Regions from separate parts of the Rhodococcus sp. FG69 genome, predicted to be linked through region 1. Evidence: riboswitches for the same ligand, from Rfam matches in the RefSeq annotation. Region 1 holds a riboswitch; each other region holds the start of a gene.
What was found. Region 1 has a riboswitch for thiamine pyrophosphate ahead of ACODSO_RS15275 (TenA family protein). Riboswitches for the same ligand answer to the same signal wherever they lie in the genome.

Region 1 (5,858 bases):
GTCGATGTCCGTGGTGTCGAGTTCCGCGAGCAACGTCTGCAGTGCATCGATCTTGGCCTTTCGGGACCGCGTGGCGCTCACGGCAACAGAGGTATCGATGATTCGAGTGAACAGCACAGTAGAAAGGTAGCCGGAACCGTCTGGCTTCAACCCTGTGTAGTCGAACCCTGCCGTCAGCTGAAGCCGAGCACCCGGTCTCCCCACGCGGCCCGCATTTCGCCGTCCGGATCGTCGACGACGGTATCCTGGCCGTCGATCACCAACGTCGCACGCCTCGGTTCGACGTACAGAGGCCAGTGCTTGCCGCCGTCGAGAGTTGCGGGAACACCGTGACGGGCGAACGCTACCCACCGTTTCATCACCCTGGCCGAGACTGCCATCGCTGCCTTGCGGCCACCGAGCCAGAACGTCGGATCCCGGTTCAGGGTACCGAAATTGCCGAAGACGTACGGCAATTCGGTTGCGTGGCCGGCTCCGATCCGAGCCGCCTTCAGCATGGGTGTCGCATGATCGAACCGATACATCCAGACCTGCGAGTGTTTGCTGTGTGCGTCGGCGATCCACAGGCTCGGCATCTTGAAACCGGCGTCCCGTGACATGGCCAGTGCACCAGCAGTTTTGGATCGATCCGGATAGGCAGACATGATTTCGGCGACACGGAAGGCCGGCAGTTCCGCGTGGTCGTTGGCGATCGCCCTGAACATTTCGGAGACGGTGTCCGAGGTGACGGGCATCAGCGGCGACTTCATCAGGCGAAATATCGACGCCTCGTCGTGGTTGGTTCCGATGATCATCGGGATGCGGTGCGCAAAGCCCTTCTGGAACGCCGCGACCGGGTAACGCGGGACTATGTCGCCGTCGACGACGGGGGCGATGCCCAACGTCCCCGGCACCTTCGTCGGAACTTCGTAACACAGCGTGTCGCCCGCCTCGACGACACGCATGAAGTCGATGGACTTCAGTTCGTGCACTCGGTCCGGTGTGATGTCGAGCAGTTCCAGGAATCGCGATGCCACCTGCGCTGCGCGTTCGGGCCCGTACACCGACGTTGCCGGGGCGCTCTGCACGATGGCGCGGTGGAAGAGTCCCTCGGCTTTCGGCGACGTCATCAGCGTCGTCACCGACGCACCGCCTGAGGATTCGCCGAACACCGTCACGTTGGAGGAGTCACCGCCGAACGACTCGACACACCGCTGGACCCATTCCAGCGCGGCGATCATGTCGCGAAGACCGAGATTCGACTCGAAGACGGTGTCGTCCGTCGAGAACGACGACAGATCGAGAAAGCCGAAGGCCCCGATTCGATAGTTGACGGTCACGACGACCAGCTCGCCGGCTTCGGCCAGGTTGCGCCCGTCGTAGACGCTCTGCGCTGCAGACCCGAGCGAGTACGCGCCGCCGTGGATCCAGACCATGACCGGCCGCGGAGTTCCGTCGGGCTCGGGCGCCCACACGTTCACCGACAGGCAGTCCTCCGACATCGGAATGTCGGGGTCCATCGGGACAGGATTGTCGAGTCCTTGCGGAGCGACCGCGCTGAACTTGTGGCAATCCAACGGCTCCGACCACGGCTCGACCGGGCGTGGAGATCGGAATCGATGATCGCCGTCGGGTGCCGCCGCGTACGGGATGCCCTTCCACGCGTACACGGTGCCGTCCAGATAGCCAACCACCTCCCCGTAGGGCGTATGCACTCGGCATGTCGCGTCACTCATGGCACCTCCTTGATTGCTCGACGAACGCCAACGTACCAACTCCAGATGAGCGGCTTCGTTGTTTATGCTGGCGGGATGAACCGACTGCGGGCATACGGCGGCTCAGCGTGTGTCCTGTGGGCGGTACTTCTCGTCGGCTGCAGCTCCGACGTCGACGGCACTGCGACCGCGCCACTCGCGACCGTCGACACCGATCCACCGTCCGTTGTCCGCACCACCACCCCGTCACCGACCACCACTCCGACGCCCAGCAGCAGTTCCCCGAGCAGCAGTTCGTCGCGGCCTTCCAGCACGAGCACCACAGCTCCGCCCACCGCCGACGCCTCGCGATTCGAAGGCAACAGCGGTTTCTACTACTTCACTACTCCCAGTGGGAAATTCGAGTGTGCGGCGTTCGTCACCGACACGTCGATTGTCGGCTGCCACGGAGAATTTCCGTCGACCGCTCCCCTCGTCGAGGGCAGCGGCGCTCCTGATTCACGGGTCGCTCCGAACACCATCGAGCTGACCGCCGGGTCGCCCGCCCGATTTCTCAGCTCGGGCGATCCCCGCTTCCACAGGTTCGACGGCACGGCACGCGCACTGCCGTACGGCGAGACGCTGTCGATTCCGGGCTCTGGCAGCTCGAACGGGGTGATGTGCCGGGTCGAGGAAAAGACCGGCGTCAGCTGCTCGGACCAGGTAGGTCACGGATTCACCGTGTCGGACTCGGCGTTCGAACTGAAGTAGAACGCTCAGCCAATCCCCGGAATGAACCCCGGATACACGAAGTGCTGCGGGCCGCCACCGGGCATCGACGATCCGGTGACGTTCGGGAAATCGAACGGCAACGCGACGAGCTTGTGCGGGTTGCCCTGTTGGTCCGCCTGCCAGCATCCGGTGAGTACACCGTGAAACGCGGTACACACGATCCTCGTATCGGTGCCGTACGGCGAGGTCAACCGGTTCTCGGCGAGCAACGGATTCCAGTAGGCCGGATCGGTGGGCGTCAAGAAGTTCTTGGTTTCGAAGGGCACGCTGGGGCTCGGATAGTCCGGGATCGGGGGCCACTCGTCGGCGTTCGCGATACCACTACCGGCCAGGATGATCCCAGCTGTTACTCCGACGGCCGCTGCGGCTCTGGTACACGTGCGGACTGTGCTCATCGGCGTAGCCTACGTCCGACTCGGCCCCGCACGCGGGCAAATTCGTCTACGCGTCTGTGCGCGCCCGAGTCGCCACGCGCCATGATGTATGGTCGGCGATGTTCTGACACGGGGTGCGTCCGCACATGCGGATGCTGAGATCACACCCGTCGAACCTGATGCAGGTAATGCTGACGAAGGGATGTCGAGGCGATGACTACGCCTATGCACTCGGTGGACTCTGTCCGCCATACGGATCGATTGTGGGAAGCAGCGGCCGATTTACGCGCTGCAATCGACGACTTGAAATTTCTGCGGTTGCTCGGCGACGGCTCCTTGCCGCTCGACGCGTTCCGTACCTATATCGAGCAGGACGAGCTCTACCTGGCCGGATACGCCAAGGCATTGTCGATCCTCGCCTCGAAAGCGCCCGATGCGACAACCGCGGCGTTCTGGGCCACCTCGGCGGCCGGCGCCGTCGAGGAAGCGACACTGCACCACTCGCTACTGTCGAGCGAAGTACTGCCCAGCCCTGGCTCACCCGCCGAACACTCCTCGGCATGCTTGGGATACGTCTCGTACCTGATTGCCACGGCAGCGACGGAGCCGTACTCGGTTGCGGCAGCGGCAGTTCTGCCGTGTTTCTGGATCTACGCCGACGTCGCCGTCCGACTGTCAGGCGCCGCCAGGGAAGTACTGCTGGCGGACCCCGAACATCCCTATGCGCGTTGGGTTTCGACCTATGACTCCGAAGAGTTCCGCACTGTCGTCGACGGCGCGCGCAGACTCGTCGACGAGGCAGCGGCGCTCGCGACCGAGGCCGAGCGCGAGTCGATGATCCGGTCCTTCGTCTCTGCCACTCGATACGAGCTGATGTTCTGGGACACCGCATTGCATCCGACGCCGTGGCCGGTGTCGCTGTGAGAAGACTATTCGCTTTGTCCGTCGCAGCGGTGTCGATCGTCGCTTTGTCATCCTGCGCACAAACGAACGATTCGGACACCATCCGGTTCGCTCTGGACTGGACGCCGAACACCAATCACACCGGGCTGTATGTCGCTCTTCAAGAGGGCTACTTCGCCGACGCCGGACTCGACGTCGAGGTGCTTCCCTACAACAACACCTCACCGGACACACTCGTGGACTCGGGCAATGCGGAGTTCGGCATCAGCACTCAAAGCTCTACGACGTTCGCGAAAGCCGCAGGTGCGCAGATTATCTCGGTGCTCGCGCCGCTGCAACACTGGGCGACCGCGATCGGCGTACGCGCCGACCGCGACGACATTCCCAGCCCGAAGGCACTGGACGGCAAGGTGTACGCCGGGTTCGGCGATACCGGTGAACAAGCCGGCCTACGGCAGATCATCCAGAACGACGGTGGTACCGGCGAATACGAGACCGTGGTGCTCGGCACCTCTGCCTACGAGGCCGTGTACTCGGGCACTGCAGACTTCACCGTGTCGTACCTCGCATGGGAAGGCCTCGAAGCCGAACACAGCGGGACGCCGATGAAGTACTTCGAGAGCACGGACTACGGCTTCCCCGACGCGTACGCAATCACGATCAGCGGGAACGAGAACTGGCTTGCCGACAACCCTGAGGAGGGAAAGAAGTTCGTCCAGGCGTTGCAGCGCGGGTACCAGTTCGCTGCCGACGAACCGGAGCGCGCCGCTCAGGACATCATCGATGCCAACCCTGGCACGTTCACCGACGAGTCATTGGTGTTCGAGAGCCAGCAGATGCTCGCCGAGAAGTACATGAAGGACGCAGCGGGCACCGTCGGCGGTCAGAATCTCGACAAGTGGACCGAATACTCGAAATTCCTGTACGAGAACGGTGTTCTCGTCGACGAAGGTGGAAATGCGCTCGACACCGAGCCCGATTGGTCCACCTACTTCACCGATGAGTACCTCAGCGGTCAGTAGCACGGCGGTCGGTCTGGCCGAACCAGCCGGCCAGCACGACCGTCGTCTCGGTGCCGCCATCCGATTCGCCTTCCCGTCCGCGACGATTGTTCTCGTACTCGTCGTTGCATGGCAGGTCTACGTCACGGTCAGCGGCATCAGGCCACAAGTACTGCCGTCGCCGTCGCGCATCGTCAGTCAGGGTTGGGCGCATCGAGAGGCCATTGCCGAGAACGCCGCAGCAACGGTGCAGGTCACGATCGTCGGATTCGCAGTGTCATTGCTCGTGGCGTGGATTCTCGCCGTCGCAGTCGACTTCTCTCCGTGGCTGCGACGGGCCGTAGTTCCTCTGTTCGTGGTGTCGCAGACGCTGCCGATCATCGCCATTGCTCCGCTGCTGATCATCTGGTTCGGCTTCGGACTACTGCCAAAGATTCTCGTGATCGCGCTGGCGACGTTCTTTCCGATGGCCATCGGGCTCATCGAAGGATTCGCCGCAGCCGATCGCGATGCCCGTTCCCTGCTGGCGAGCATGGGAGCAAGCCGCTGGCAGCAATTTCGCTACGTCCGACTTCCGTCGGCAATGCCTCGGTTCTTCACTTCGCTCCGCATCGGGGTCACCTACGCGGTCGTCGGCGCGATATTTGCCGAATACGCAGGCGCAAGTGCCGGACTCGGCATCTACATGAGCCAGCAGAAGAACTCGTTTCGAACCGATCTCGTGCTGGCCGCGGTGCTCGTGACCGCGGTGATCAGCGTCACGTTGTTTCTGCTGACCTACGCCGTCGAGCGCATGGTCGCACCGTGGGCTCTGGAAACTCGAACTCCGGAAGAACGACCGCGATGAGCCGAGTGCACGTATCGGATCTCACCAAGTCCTTCGGCGGGCGCGACGTACTCGCCGGCGTGAACTTCGATGTCGAAGCCGGCGAATTCGTGTCGGTGATCGGACCGAGCGGTTCGGGTAAGAGCACGATCTTCAACATGCTCGCCGGCCTGGACACCCCGGACTCGGGCGTCGTCGATGCACCGGAGAGCGCGTACATGCCACAGAAGGACCTGCTGTTTCCGTGGCGAACGGTGCTGGACAACACGACTCTGGGTCTGGAAGTTCG
Region 2 (5,858 bases), on a different contig from region 1:
GACCGCGGCTACCTCCCGTTCCTGGCCAATCTGGGAATCGAGAACTACCTGACCGATCCCGCATTCCAAGCCGGCCTCGAGCAGTCAGTCGAAGCCAATCCCGTTGCCGCTGCGATGCACTGGGCTCAGATGTTCCCGAATCCCGGGCTGAGTTGGTCACAGCTGGCCTTCCTTCGCGAGCATTGGGATGGGCCGATCGTACTGAAGGGCATCTGCACCGTCGGAGATGCACGTCTGGCCCTCGATCACGGTGTCGACGGTATCGTCGTATCGAACCATGGTGGTCGTCAGATCGACGGTGCCCGAGCATCGTTGGATGCCCTACCCGAGATCGTGGACGCCGTCGGCGAACACCTGACGGTTCTGTTCGACTCCGGTGTGAGGACCGGTGCCGACATGGCGAAGGCCCTCGCGCTCGGCGCCGATGCGGTGCTGCTCGGTAGGCCGTTCCTCTACGGACTCGCCCTCGGCGGTCAGGAAGGCGTCGAGCACGTCCTGCGCTGCATTCTGGCCGAATTCGATCTTGTCACCAGCCTTTCCGGACACACCGGTGCCGCCGAGCTCGACCGCGATTCGGTGGTTCACGTATGAGTCCTTCATGGGTCGAACACGCGATCTGGTGGCACGTCTACCCGCTCGGTTTTGCTGGCGCACCGGTCCGTGATTGGGACGGCGAGTCCATGGCCGACGAGCACCGTCTTCTCAAGGTCGTCGAATGGCTCGACTACGCAATCGAACTCGGAGCATCTGGAATCGCGCTCGGCCCGATCTTCGCCTCGGAGGGGCACGGGTACGAGACCATCGACCATCTCCGCATCGATTCCAGGCTCGGTACCGAGGCCGACTTCGATGCTCTGATCGATGCGGCACACGGTCGTGGTCTGAAGGTGATGCTCGACGGTGTCTTCAACCATGTGGGACAGGGATTTCCGAAATTTCAGCAGGAGCTACGCGAGGGCGCCGGGTCGTGGTTCCAGATCGACAGGTCGTCGGGCCGGCCGAAGCATCGCACCTTCGAAGGCCACGATGAGCTCGTCACGCTCGATCATGACAGCGCCGAAGTGCAGGACTACGTCGCCGACGTGATGGATCACTGGCTGAGCCGCGGCGCCGACGGTTGGAGGTTGGACGCGGCATACGCTGTGCCGCCGAAGTTCTGGAGTGCGGTGATCCCCCGCGTCCGGGAGAAGCATCCGAACGCATACTTCCTCGGCGAGGTCATACACGGCGACTACGCCGCGATAGTGACGTCGAGTTCACTGGATTCGGTGACACAGTACGAACTGTGGAAGGCGACGTGGAGCGGCATCGTCGAGGAGAACTTCTTCGAGCTTTCCCATGCTCTGGGCCGCCACAACGACTGGATGGACACGTTCGTACCGGCGACGTTCATCGGCAACCACGACGTGAACCGGATTGCCAGCACGATCACCGACGAACGGCACCTCGCGCACGCCCAGGTCGTGCTGTTCACGACCGGTGGAACGCCGATGATCTATTACGGCGACGAGCAGGGTTTCCGTGGTGTCAAGGAGGAGCGCGTCGGTGGCGACGACGATGTTCGTCCCGAATTCCCCATGGTGAAAGAACAACTCGATCCGGGTGGGTGGCCGATCTTCCACTTGCATCAGGAGTTGATCGGTCTACGCAGACGCAATCCCTGGTTGCACCACGCACGCACCGAGACTCTCGAGCTGACCAACACAGCAATGCTCTACCGGGCGTTCGATGCCGAGAACGCGCTGTATGTCGCTCTCAACCTCGGGAACGAGGCGGTCGACTATCGCGTGTCCGGTGAGATCGTGGCAGGGGAAGCAGCCGAACACGCGGGGTGGAACTCGGTGCCGGCCCACGGGTGGGCTGTCTTCGGTTAGGGAACCGGTGCCCGGCAACCGGATCGCAGTCAGCCTCTGGCGTGTTTCGCGCGGTCGAAGAATGCCAGCACATGCGGGACCTTGTCCTCCGGGACGTCGAACACCGCTTGCCCGCCGAGGTACGACATCGAGTCGTCGGGCAAGCGTGCGCCGATCTTGACGCGTAGGCCGCCGCCACGGGGCTTCGCGTCGACTCCGATGTGCGCGACGTGCCAGCGTGGTCGACCCGAGACGGTCTTCTGTGAGGCATCGAAGATTTCGACGACGCGGTTGTCGAGGACGAGCACGACGTTCTCGTCCAACCAGTATTCGACGTACTCTCGTTCGGGCATCGTAGGAGCCTATATTCATCTCTACTGCCAGCGCTAGATACAGGTACAGAGCCCGAGATGTACACTCGTCGGCGACACGGGGTGCCGCACCGAAGCGGCTGAGATCACACCCGTCGAACCTGATCTGGTCAACACCAGCGTAGGGATGTCTGCATCCGCACGGGTGCATTGTCTTCTCCGCCGCCGCATGTCGACCAGCGAGCGAGAGGGAGCGCATGAATTTCGACAAGCAGACCGTTGTGGTCACCGGCGCAGGACGAGGACTCGGGACCTCGATCGCGCGAGCATTTGCACACCAGGGGGCACGCGTCGTCGTGAACTATCGCGCCAGCGCGTTGTCGGCCGAGCAGCTCGCTGCGGAGATCGGTGGGTTGGCCGTACAGGCCGACATCACTGTCGCCCACGAGGTCGACGCGCTCTTCACGGCCGCCGAGCAGCACTTCGGAACCACGGTTACTACCGTCGTCAACAACGCCCTCGCCGACTTCTCGTTCGACGGCGACGCCCGAAGCAAGGCCGACACCATTTCGTGGGAGCAGTTCGATGCGCAATTCCAGGGAACTGTTCGAGGAGCGTTGACGACGACCCAGCGTGCGGTGCCCGGAATGCGAGCCGCGGGTTTCGGCCGCATCATCAACGTCGGAACCAATCTCTTTCAGAACCCGGTGGTTCCGTACCACGACTACACGGCGGCGAAAGCGGCCCTGCTGTCCCTGACTCGCACGCTCGCAGCCGATCTCGGCATGGACGGCATCACCGTCAACATGGTATCCGGTGGATTGCTCCGTACCACCGACGCCAGCGCGGCGACGCCGGAGGAGGTGTTCGACATGATTGCTGCGTCGACTCCCCTGCAGCGAGTGGTGACGCCCGCGGAATTCGCCGATGCACTGCTGTTCTTCGCATCACCGTGGTCGAGGTCGGTGACCGGACAGAATCTCGTGGTGGACGGCGGACTGGTCAAGGACTGAACGATGCTGCATCTCAACGCATTTCTGTTCGGTTGCGGCCACCACAGCGCTGCGTGGCGCCATCCGAGCTCTCGCGTCGAGGATCTCGGCGACATCGGCTACTACGAGGAGCTCGCGCAGACTGCTGAGCGAGGGAAGCTCGACGCGGTATTCTTCGCCGACGGTCATTCGGTGCGTGATCCGGCGGGAGCGGGAACCTGGTTCTTCGAACCCATCACCGCGCTGACGGCGATGGCGAAGGTGACGTCACACATAGGATTGGTGACGACGGTGTCCACCACCTTCTATACACCGTTCCATGCTGCCCGGCTGCTCGCCTCACTCGATCACATCAGCGGCGGGCGTGCGGGGTGGAACGTCGTCACCTCGATGTTCGACGCCGAAGCCCGCAATCACGGATTCACCGAGATACCCTCGCGTGCAGAGCGGTACGCGCGCGCCGAGGAGTTCGTCGAGGTCGCTCTTGCGCTGTGGGACAGCTGGGACGGCGACGCCCTGAAGCTCGATCGCGATGGTCAGTATGCGGACCCTGGCGGGGTGCATTCGATCGATCACGTGGGCAAGTACTTTCGAGTCGACGGTCCATTGACGGTCCCTCGCTCGCCGCAGGGACGACCGGTGCTGTTCCAGGCCGGTGCGTCGGGAGAAGGGCGGGATCTCGCGGCGCGATACGCCGAGGCGATCTACGCGGTGGCCTACGATATCGATTCGGGGGCCGGCTATTACGCCGATGTGAAGACTCGAATCGACAAGGCCGGCCGCGACGCCGATTCGGTCGGCATCATGCCCGGCCTCGTCACGTACATCGGTTCGACCATGGCCGAAGCGCACGCGAAGAAGGCCGATCTCGATGCGTTACTCCCCGTGGAGCAGTCACTGCGTCAGCTGGGCATGTACATCGAACAGGATTGCCGGGAGTGGGAACTGGACGCGCCGGTTCCCACGCTCCCACCTGTCGAGGAGTTCACGGGTCCGCATGGACGCTACGAGACCATTCTGCGGATCGTCGCCAAGGACAAGCCAACCGTGCGTGAGCTTCTCGGCACGCTTGCTGCTGGTGGCGGGCACGCGACGATGATCGGCACTCCTGAATCGATCGCGGACGAGATGGAGGCCTGGGTCAGCGGCGGTGCCGCCGACGGCTTCAATCTGATGCCTCCACTGTATCCCGCGGGTTTGGAGGACTTTGTGGACCAGGTTGTCCCGATCCTGCAGTCGCGAGGGCTGTTTCGGCGCGACTATGCGCCCGGGACGTTGCGGGACCGCCTCACCGAGAGAGGGACTCGATGAACTCGTCCGTCAGTGCAGCGATCTCGGCCGCATGCGAGATGGGTGACCAGTGCCCTGCTGGGATGTCGTTGCGGGTCAGATTCTTCACCCACCGGTGCGTGTCTTCGTAGTGGTAGGGGCGCACCGCCACGTCCTCGGTGTTGATGATCAACTGCACCGGGACATCGACGTAGCGTTCCCTGGGGTTCAACATTCGTGGAATCAGGTTGGCGCGATAGAGATTCGTCCCGTTGCTTGCGTCGGAGAACAGCGTCGGGTTCTGTGTCACGAGGGCAGGGTCGACGTTCGAGAACTCCTGCAGGAATGCGGGCCACCCCTTGGCGAACTGGCGCTTGATCCGCAGCGTCGACAGGCCGGGAATGTGGAACGTCACCGTGTACCAGGATGCGCGCAGCTGCGCGAACACCTGCTTCAGTCCGGTCCACGACGGTGTGGTGAGCCGTGCACGCGACCACATGGCGAGGTGATCGAGATTCGGCCCCGAAATGGATGTGTACGAAGCGATTCGATCGATTGCGCGCGGCTCGGCTGCGGCCTCCCATACCTCGACGGCACCCCAGTCGTGCGCAAGGACGTGCACCGGCCGGCCAGGACTGACGGCGTCGAGAACCGCGTAGAAGTCGGAGGCCAGGCTGCTCAGGCGATACGCCGCGCGCTCCTGCGGCACCGTGCTCTCCCCCGCACCGCGGGAGTCGTAGGTGATGACGCGAAACTTGTCGGCAAGCAACGGCACGATGTGGCTCCACAGTTCGTGGGTATCGGGCCAGCCGTGCACCAGCACGATCGTGTCACCGTCGGGGTTGCCCGTCTCGAACACCGCCAGCCGCATGCCCTCGTTGACGACGGTCGTTCGCTCGTAGACTGTTTCCATGAACCCACATTAGTAGGAATCACAGTTACATGTAACCACCTGTCGGAACCGCCTGCGAGAATCGATGGGTGATTCCAACGCCCGAGTGGCCACCGACAGTGCGTGCGATCGCCCGCGCAACCGAAGACGCGATCGGCTCTGCTCGGGTCAAGGCGAAGGTCGCGTTCGCCGACGCCGTCGAGAAGCTGTCGTCCGAGGATCACGCGCAGGTTGGAGCCATTCACGCCGAAATGGTCAGGTCTCTCCTGGAGGAACTGCATCCCGATGGACTGACAGGTGAGGACGTACAGGATGCGCTGTCCAGTGCTGTCCGGTCAGCCGTCGAGTGGTATCCCGATCTCGACGTACAAGGGTTCGTCGAGGTGCTGACGGGTGCGCTCGGGGTGGCTGATACCGAGGGGAATCGCCCGAGTCCGCGCGCAGAGCATGCGGTGCTGATCATCGCGGATCTGCTGGTCAGGCGTAATGCCGCCGCCGATGTATACACTCGGCGCGCGGTTGTCGAGATTCAGCGCGCGCA
Region 3 (5,858 bases), on a different contig from region 1:
AAGACGCCGATCAACAGCGCTTTCACCGCCAACACCGAGGTACGGTTCGGAATGGCCTGGAACGTCGTCCTGATGACACCGAACCGGTACTCGCTCGTCACCGTCAGGGCGGCCAGGATCATCAGAACCATGACGCCGAAGCCCCCGACGCCGCTTCCGACTGCGTCGAACACTGTGGGAAGGTACGGTTCGAAATCGGGTGTATTACCTGCTGCCACATCGTTGTTGTACGAGTCGAGGCTCAACTTCGAAGTAAATCCGACGATCGCGCCCAGTCCCAGACCGAGGACGACGACGGCAATGGTGCACCACCACGGCGATCTCGTCGAAGTAATCTTGATACGTTCTGCTGCCAATACACCCATCAGAGTGCACCTCCCATGGATTCGGCTTCTGCGCCGTGATATTGAACGTCGTCGCCGGTGAGCTTCATGAACGCTTCCTCCAACGATCCACGCTGCGAGGACAATTCGTGCAAGACGATGCCGGACTTGCCTGCGATATCACCGATGGCGTCGGTTGTGGAGTTGACCACGACCAGCGAAGGCTGCAGTTCTTTTCCGGCGCCCGGCTCGCGAACCGTGAGCCCCGCAGATGTCAACGCGCTACGAAGCGCATCGAGCTGCGGACTGCGAACTCGTACCGATGCTTCGGAGGCGTGATCGATGAAGCTCTGCACCGATGAGTCGGAGATGAGCCTTCCGCGGCCGATGACCACGAGATGCTCTGCGGTTTGCGCCATCTCCGACAACAGGTGACTCGACACGAGCACCGTTCGACCTTCGGCGGCGAGGCGCTGCATGAACTTTCGAATCCAGACGATGCCCTCGGGGTCGAGGCCGTTCACCGGCTCGTCGAACAACAGAACCTTCGGATCTCCGAGCAGGGCACCTGCAAGTCCGAGTCGCTGAGACATACCGAGCGAGAATCCACCGGCGTTCTTCTTGGCGACCTCGCTCAGGCCGACGAGCCGCAGGACTTCTTCGACTCGCGACTTCGGAATCCCGTTGGACGCTGCCATCCATTCCAGATGTGCTCGCGCGGAACGGTTGGGGTGCACCCACTTGGCGTCGAGAAGGGCTCCGACGGTACGCAGTGGCTGCTTGAGTTGGTTGTAGGGCTTGCCCTCGATCAAGGCGTGTCCGCTGGTGGGACGGTCCAATCCGAGGATCATCCGCATGGTCGTCGACTTGCCCGCACCGTTGGGTCCAAGGAAGCCGGTCACAATTCCTGGCTTGACGGTGAAGGTGAGGTCATCTACAGCCTTCACCGCTCCGTATTGCTTGGTCAGTCCTGCCACTTCGATCATGGCCGTAACTCTCTCGCACCGAGGGGGCCGCGCACATCGCCCGCGAGTCTCGACCTCGGTCATCCTTTTGGATGACGGCAGGGTGCGGGCCGTCCCGGCCCAGCGGCGGGTGCGGGCCGTCCCGGCCCAGCGGCACGGTTGAGTGCACCCCTATGCACTTATCCGTGCCACTACGCCGAAGGCGAACTCGCCTGCGCCCAGAACCGTTTCGGAATCCGACCAGCGCGACGAGCCTCGTACCCCGCCGACACCGCATGCCGCATCGCCGACGCCATCAACGCGGGATCTTTCGCGCGTGTGACAGCGGTCGCGAGGAGCACCGCGTCGCAACCCAACTCCATTGCCAGCGCTGCATCGCTCGCGGTCCCGATCCCCGCGTCGAGGATGACGGGCACCGCCGCGGCGTCGACGATCATCTCGATGTTGTGCGGATTGGAGATGCCGAGACCCGTTCCGATCGGGGCTCCGAGCGGCATGACGGCGACGCAGCCGATGTCCTCGAGCCTGCGCGCGAGCACCGGATCGTCGGTGGTGTACGGGAGGACGTGAAAGCCGTCGTCGACGAGTTGTTCTGCGGCTTTGACCAGTTCGATCGCGTCGGGCAGGAGGGTCCGCTCGTCGGCAATGACTTCGAGCTTCACCCAGTTCGTCTCGAGAGCTTCACGGCCGAGCTGAGCGGTCAGGACGGCTTCGGCGGCGCCTCGACACCCCGCAGTGTTCGGCAGCGGAGCAATGTTCAGCTTGCGCAGCAGATCGAGCACCCCGGTCCCGCCCGCAGCGTCGACGCGGCGCATCGCGACGGTGGTCAGCTCGGTGCCCGACGCGACGAGAGCATCCTCGAGCACCGCGAGGTTCGCTGCACCCCCGGTGCCCATGATGAGCCGGGAGTCGAAGGCCTTGTCTGCGATCTTCAATGCGTCCGACATCTGCTCAACCACCCTGCACAGCCGTGAGAATTTCGATGGACCAGCCCTTTTCGACGGTGGTGCCGTCCCAGCGGCTCTTCGGGAGAACCGTGCCGTCGACTGCGACAGCGATGCCTTTCTCCGGCATCGACAGGTGCGCGAGAAGTTGCCGCATGGTGAAGTTTTCGGGCAGGGCGTGTTCTTCGCCGTTGACAGTGATCACTTTTTCCTAACCTTTCGGTCCAAGGACGGTTCGAATCGGGATGGATCTGCTGCCTTGGCTTCGGGGAGTGTGTCGCCGCCGAGGAGCGCGGAGACTGCGTCTGCGGTGATGGGCGCCAACAGGATTCCGTTGCGACCGTGCCCTGATGCGACGATGACGCGTTCGGAGAGTCGCCCGATGACGGGTAGTCCGTCGGGGCTCATCGGTCGCAGTCCCGCCGCGCTCTCGAACAGTTCGTATTCACCGATGCTCGGCATGAGTCGTTCGGCGTCGGCGATGAGGTCGCGCACCCCGGCGACGGTGACCTGTGTGTCCTGACCTGATTCGTACTGCGTGGCGCCGACTACCAGTCCATCGCCGCGCGGAACGAGGTAGATGGGACGGCCGTGCACGCAGCCGCGAATCGTGCGGGTGGGGGCGCTACCCGCACTCGGGCGACGACGCAGCCGGAGAATCTCGCCTTTCACGGCGCGAACCGGCATTCCAGGAAGCAATGCCGCAGTCTGCGCACCGGCCGCGACGACGATCTGGTCGGCGTCGAGAGCGTCCAGGTCTGTCACCGCCTCGCCGATGATCTCTGTTCCCGCTGCCGCTTCCCGCAACGCGGCCATCAGAGCCCGATTGTCGACGGCCATTTCGGTGGGCGCGAAAAGCCCGAGGCGAATGTTCTGCGCCAGCGAGGGTTCGAGTTCACGAATCTGCGCGCGACCGAGGATCTCGAGCTCGTGCCCCTGCTGCCCGACGAACTCGGCGATGGTCCGCAGGTCCTCGGCGTCGGCGGCATCGAGTGCAACGGTGAGCGAACCGGTCGAGGAGAACACGTCACTGGGAAGCGAACGAGCGAACTCCGGCCACCGAGCCAACGAGTGCGCGCCCAGTGCGAGCAGTTCGTGTTCGCCCGGCCATCCTTCCGACAACGGAGCGAGCATGCCACCCGCGACCCACGACGCCCCTGATCCGACGGCGGGGTCGTACAACCGCACCGACCAGCCGTCACGCGCGGCCCGTACTGCTACCGCCAGGCCGATGACACCGCCGCCGACGACTGCCAAGGTTCCGGACATCTCACAACCACCTCACTCCCTGCGCCGGCATGATCCGGTTCAGGTATTGACGGTAAGGACGGCGTGTCCACTCTCAGCCCTGCGTACCCCAGGACTCCCGTGTATCGACCAACTGCTCACAGACTACCTTTGCACTGTGTATCCCACTCAGAGCTCCCGTAACGAATCGGCGCGCGAGCGGTTGACCTCGGCCCGCCTGTATCTATGCACCGACGCCAGGCGCGAGCTCGGCGACCTCGCCCAGTTCGCCGAGGCTGCGCTCTCCGGCGGCGTCGACATCATTCAGCTCCGCGACAAGAATTCGGCCGGTGAGCGGGAGTTCGGTCCCCTCGAAGCCAAGGACGAGCTCGCTGCGCTGGCGATTCTGTCTGCCGCTACCCGGCGTCACGGTGCGCTGCTGGCCGTGAACGATCGGGCGGATCTCGCGTTGGCGTCGAATGCCGACGTGCTGCATCTCGGTCAGAACGACCTGCCCGTGCACTATGCGCGACAGATCCTCGGGCCCGACGTCGTCATCGGTCGTTCGACGCAGAATCGCAACCAGGCGAGTCTGGCCGCCATCGAGGACGGCGTCGACTACTTCGCGACGGGACCGGTGTGGGCGACGCCCACCAAGCCGAACCGCACGGCGGCCGGACTCGAGCTTCTGCGCAGCACCGCCGAATCCGCACCCTCGCGCCCCTGGTTCGCCATCGGCGGCGTCGACGCCGGCAATGTCGACGAAGTCCTCGCCGCCGGTGCGGATCGGATCGTCGTGGTCCGTGCCATCACGCAAGCACGGGATCCGCAGGCCGCAGCACAGGAACTGTCACAGAAGCTCAAACGAAGCTAGTCCAGCCAGCCGAGTACGGTCGACGGCGACAGGACATGCACCGTCGTCGGCAGTCGTGCTCTGAGTCCGCGGTCCGCGGTGACGAGCGCGGTCAAGGCGGATCCTTCGTGGGCTCGCCGGGCGAGTTCGTCGTCGCCACTGCCCGACGCGTGAAATACGGGGATACGCATATCCTCGAACTGCGCTGCCCGCGCTTCGCCTTCGAGTACCGCTTCGATTTCCCTCAACCACCCGAAACTCCCACCGGGTAGCTCGACGGTGCGCGGCAGCACGTCCGCAAGCGAGGTCAGCAGTGCATTCGTCGCGCCGCTTCGGTCCTTCCACCAGCCATCGGGACGTGACCCGAGAACGTTCGCAGTGTCCAGAAGCACCCGAAGAGGCTCCGAGCGCAACGCCGGCCAGCTGGCGGCGAAACCCGGATGAAGCGGCAGCTGATCGACCATCGCCTCAGGGACCCAGCGCAATTCCGTACTTTCGCCGTTCGGCGTCGTGTCCAGCTGTACTTCCGCGTCCGCGAACACCGTTGTGTAGGACCACCCGCTCGCGACCCGTGCGGTGACCTTCTCACCGCGAACGTGCAACCGCTCGGAGCCGATTCCCGCTTCCTCGTCAGCCTCGCGTACTGCGGCGACGACGCTGCTCTCGTGGGAGTCCTTCGCGCCGCCAGGGAGGGCCCACGTGCCACCCTGATGACTCCACAAGGCGCGATGCTGGAGCAACACCGTCGGCTCGCCGTCGGCCGAGGGCGCGCGAAGCAGCAGGCCTGCGGCACCATGCTTACCCCAGTGTCGCGTGCCGTTCTCTCCGACTACCCACCCGTCACCGTCGCCGCGCATACTGCACTACCTTAGGGGACCGTTCTTCGTGGGTCTTCCCCGTCCACGTACGCGTGACGGCCCGGAACTTATATGCTCGAACCTGTGAATGTGGTCGGCACGACACCCACTGCTGCCGTACCTCCCACGACAGCAGCTTCGTCCTCGGGAAGCGACTCGAGACGCGAGCTGCAGCGGCTGGCGCGGTCGACGCCGGTGCGCATGATCGCTCTCGGAGTGCTCCTGGTTCTGGCGACCGTCGGAACCGGTTTCGTGACAGCGGGGGCGGTGTCCGACCGAGCCGAAACACTCGACTCGTTGCTGGTGCGCACAGAGCCACTGGCCAATTCGGCTCAGAACCTCTACGGCGCCCTGTCGGTCGCGGATGCCGCAGCGTCGACGGCATTCATCTCCGGCGGCCTGGAACCGCAGGAGGTTCGCGATCGCTACGCCCAGGCCATCGGTGAGGCCGGGGCCGAGATCATTCGCGCGTCCGGCGGTCTCGGCGAGACCGACGACGAGGCCCGCACCGCGCTGACCGAGATCGGGGCTGCCTTGCCGGTATACACCGGCCTGGTGGAGACGGCCCGGTCCAACAATCGCAGCGGCAACCCGGTCGGCGCGTCGTACCTGGGCGAGGCGTCGACCTTGATGCAGACCTCGCTCCTCCCCCGGGCTGAACGGCTGTACACCGAGCAGGCTTCGCGTGT

Region 2: it holds a riboswitch for thiamine pyrophosphate, as region 1 does, so the genes downstream of both, ACODSO_RS01065 (3-oxoacyl-ACP reductase) here and ACODSO_RS15275 (TenA family protein) in region 1, are expected to answer to the same signal.
Region 3: it holds a riboswitch for thiamine pyrophosphate, as region 1 does, so the genes downstream of both, thiO (glycine oxidase ThiO) here and ACODSO_RS15275 (TenA family protein) in region 1, are expected to answer to the same signal.

What each region holds. Positions count from the first base shown of each region.
Region 1 is NZ_JBMDIX010000017.1:110,167-116,024, forward strand. It holds gene ACODSO_RS15255 (ATP-dependent DNA ligase) at 1-117, opposite strand, end outside; gene ACODSO_RS15260 (carboxylesterase/lipase family protein) at 174-1,715, opposite strand; gene ACODSO_RS15265 (hypothetical protein) at 1,791-2,444, shown strand; gene ACODSO_RS15270 (hypothetical protein) at 2,450-2,860, opposite strand; TPP riboswitch at 2,960-3,059, shown strand; gene ACODSO_RS15275 (TenA family protein) at 3,053-3,763, shown strand; gene ACODSO_RS15280 (ABC transporter substrate-binding protein) at 3,760-4,764, shown strand; gene ACODSO_RS15285 (ABC transporter permease) at 4,742-5,590, shown strand; gene ACODSO_RS15290 (ABC transporter ATP-binding protein) at 5,587-5,858, shown strand, end outside.
Region 2 is NZ_JBMDIX010000001.1:220,739-226,596, forward strand. It holds gene ACODSO_RS01050 (alpha-hydroxy-acid oxidizing protein) at 1-591, shown strand, start outside; gene ACODSO_RS01055 (alpha-amylase family glycosyl hydrolase) at 588-1,874, shown strand; gene ACODSO_RS01060 (hypothetical protein) at 1,904-2,206, opposite strand; TPP riboswitch at 2,274-2,369, shown strand; gene ACODSO_RS01065 (3-oxoacyl-ACP reductase) at 2,422-3,177, shown strand; gene ACODSO_RS01070 (LLM class flavin-dependent oxidoreductase) at 3,181-4,467, shown strand; gene ACODSO_RS01075 (alpha/beta fold hydrolase) at 4,445-5,338, opposite strand; gene ACODSO_RS01080 (hypothetical protein) at 5,407-5,858, shown strand, end outside.
Region 3 is NZ_JBMDIX010000004.1:13,280-19,137, reverse strand. It holds gene ACODSO_RS04955 (ABC transporter permease) at 1-365, opposite strand, end outside; gene ACODSO_RS04950 (ABC transporter ATP-binding protein) at 365-1,309, opposite strand; gene ACODSO_RS04945 (thiazole synthase) at 1,480-2,235, opposite strand; gene thiS (sulfur carrier protein ThiS) at 2,240-2,437, opposite strand; gene thiO (glycine oxidase ThiO) at 2,434-3,501, opposite strand; TPP riboswitch at 3,501-3,612, opposite strand; gene thiE (thiamine phosphate synthase) at 3,638-4,333, shown strand; gene ACODSO_RS04925 (NUDIX hydrolase) at 4,330-5,169, opposite strand; gene ACODSO_RS04920 (hypothetical protein) at 5,254-5,858, shown strand, end outside.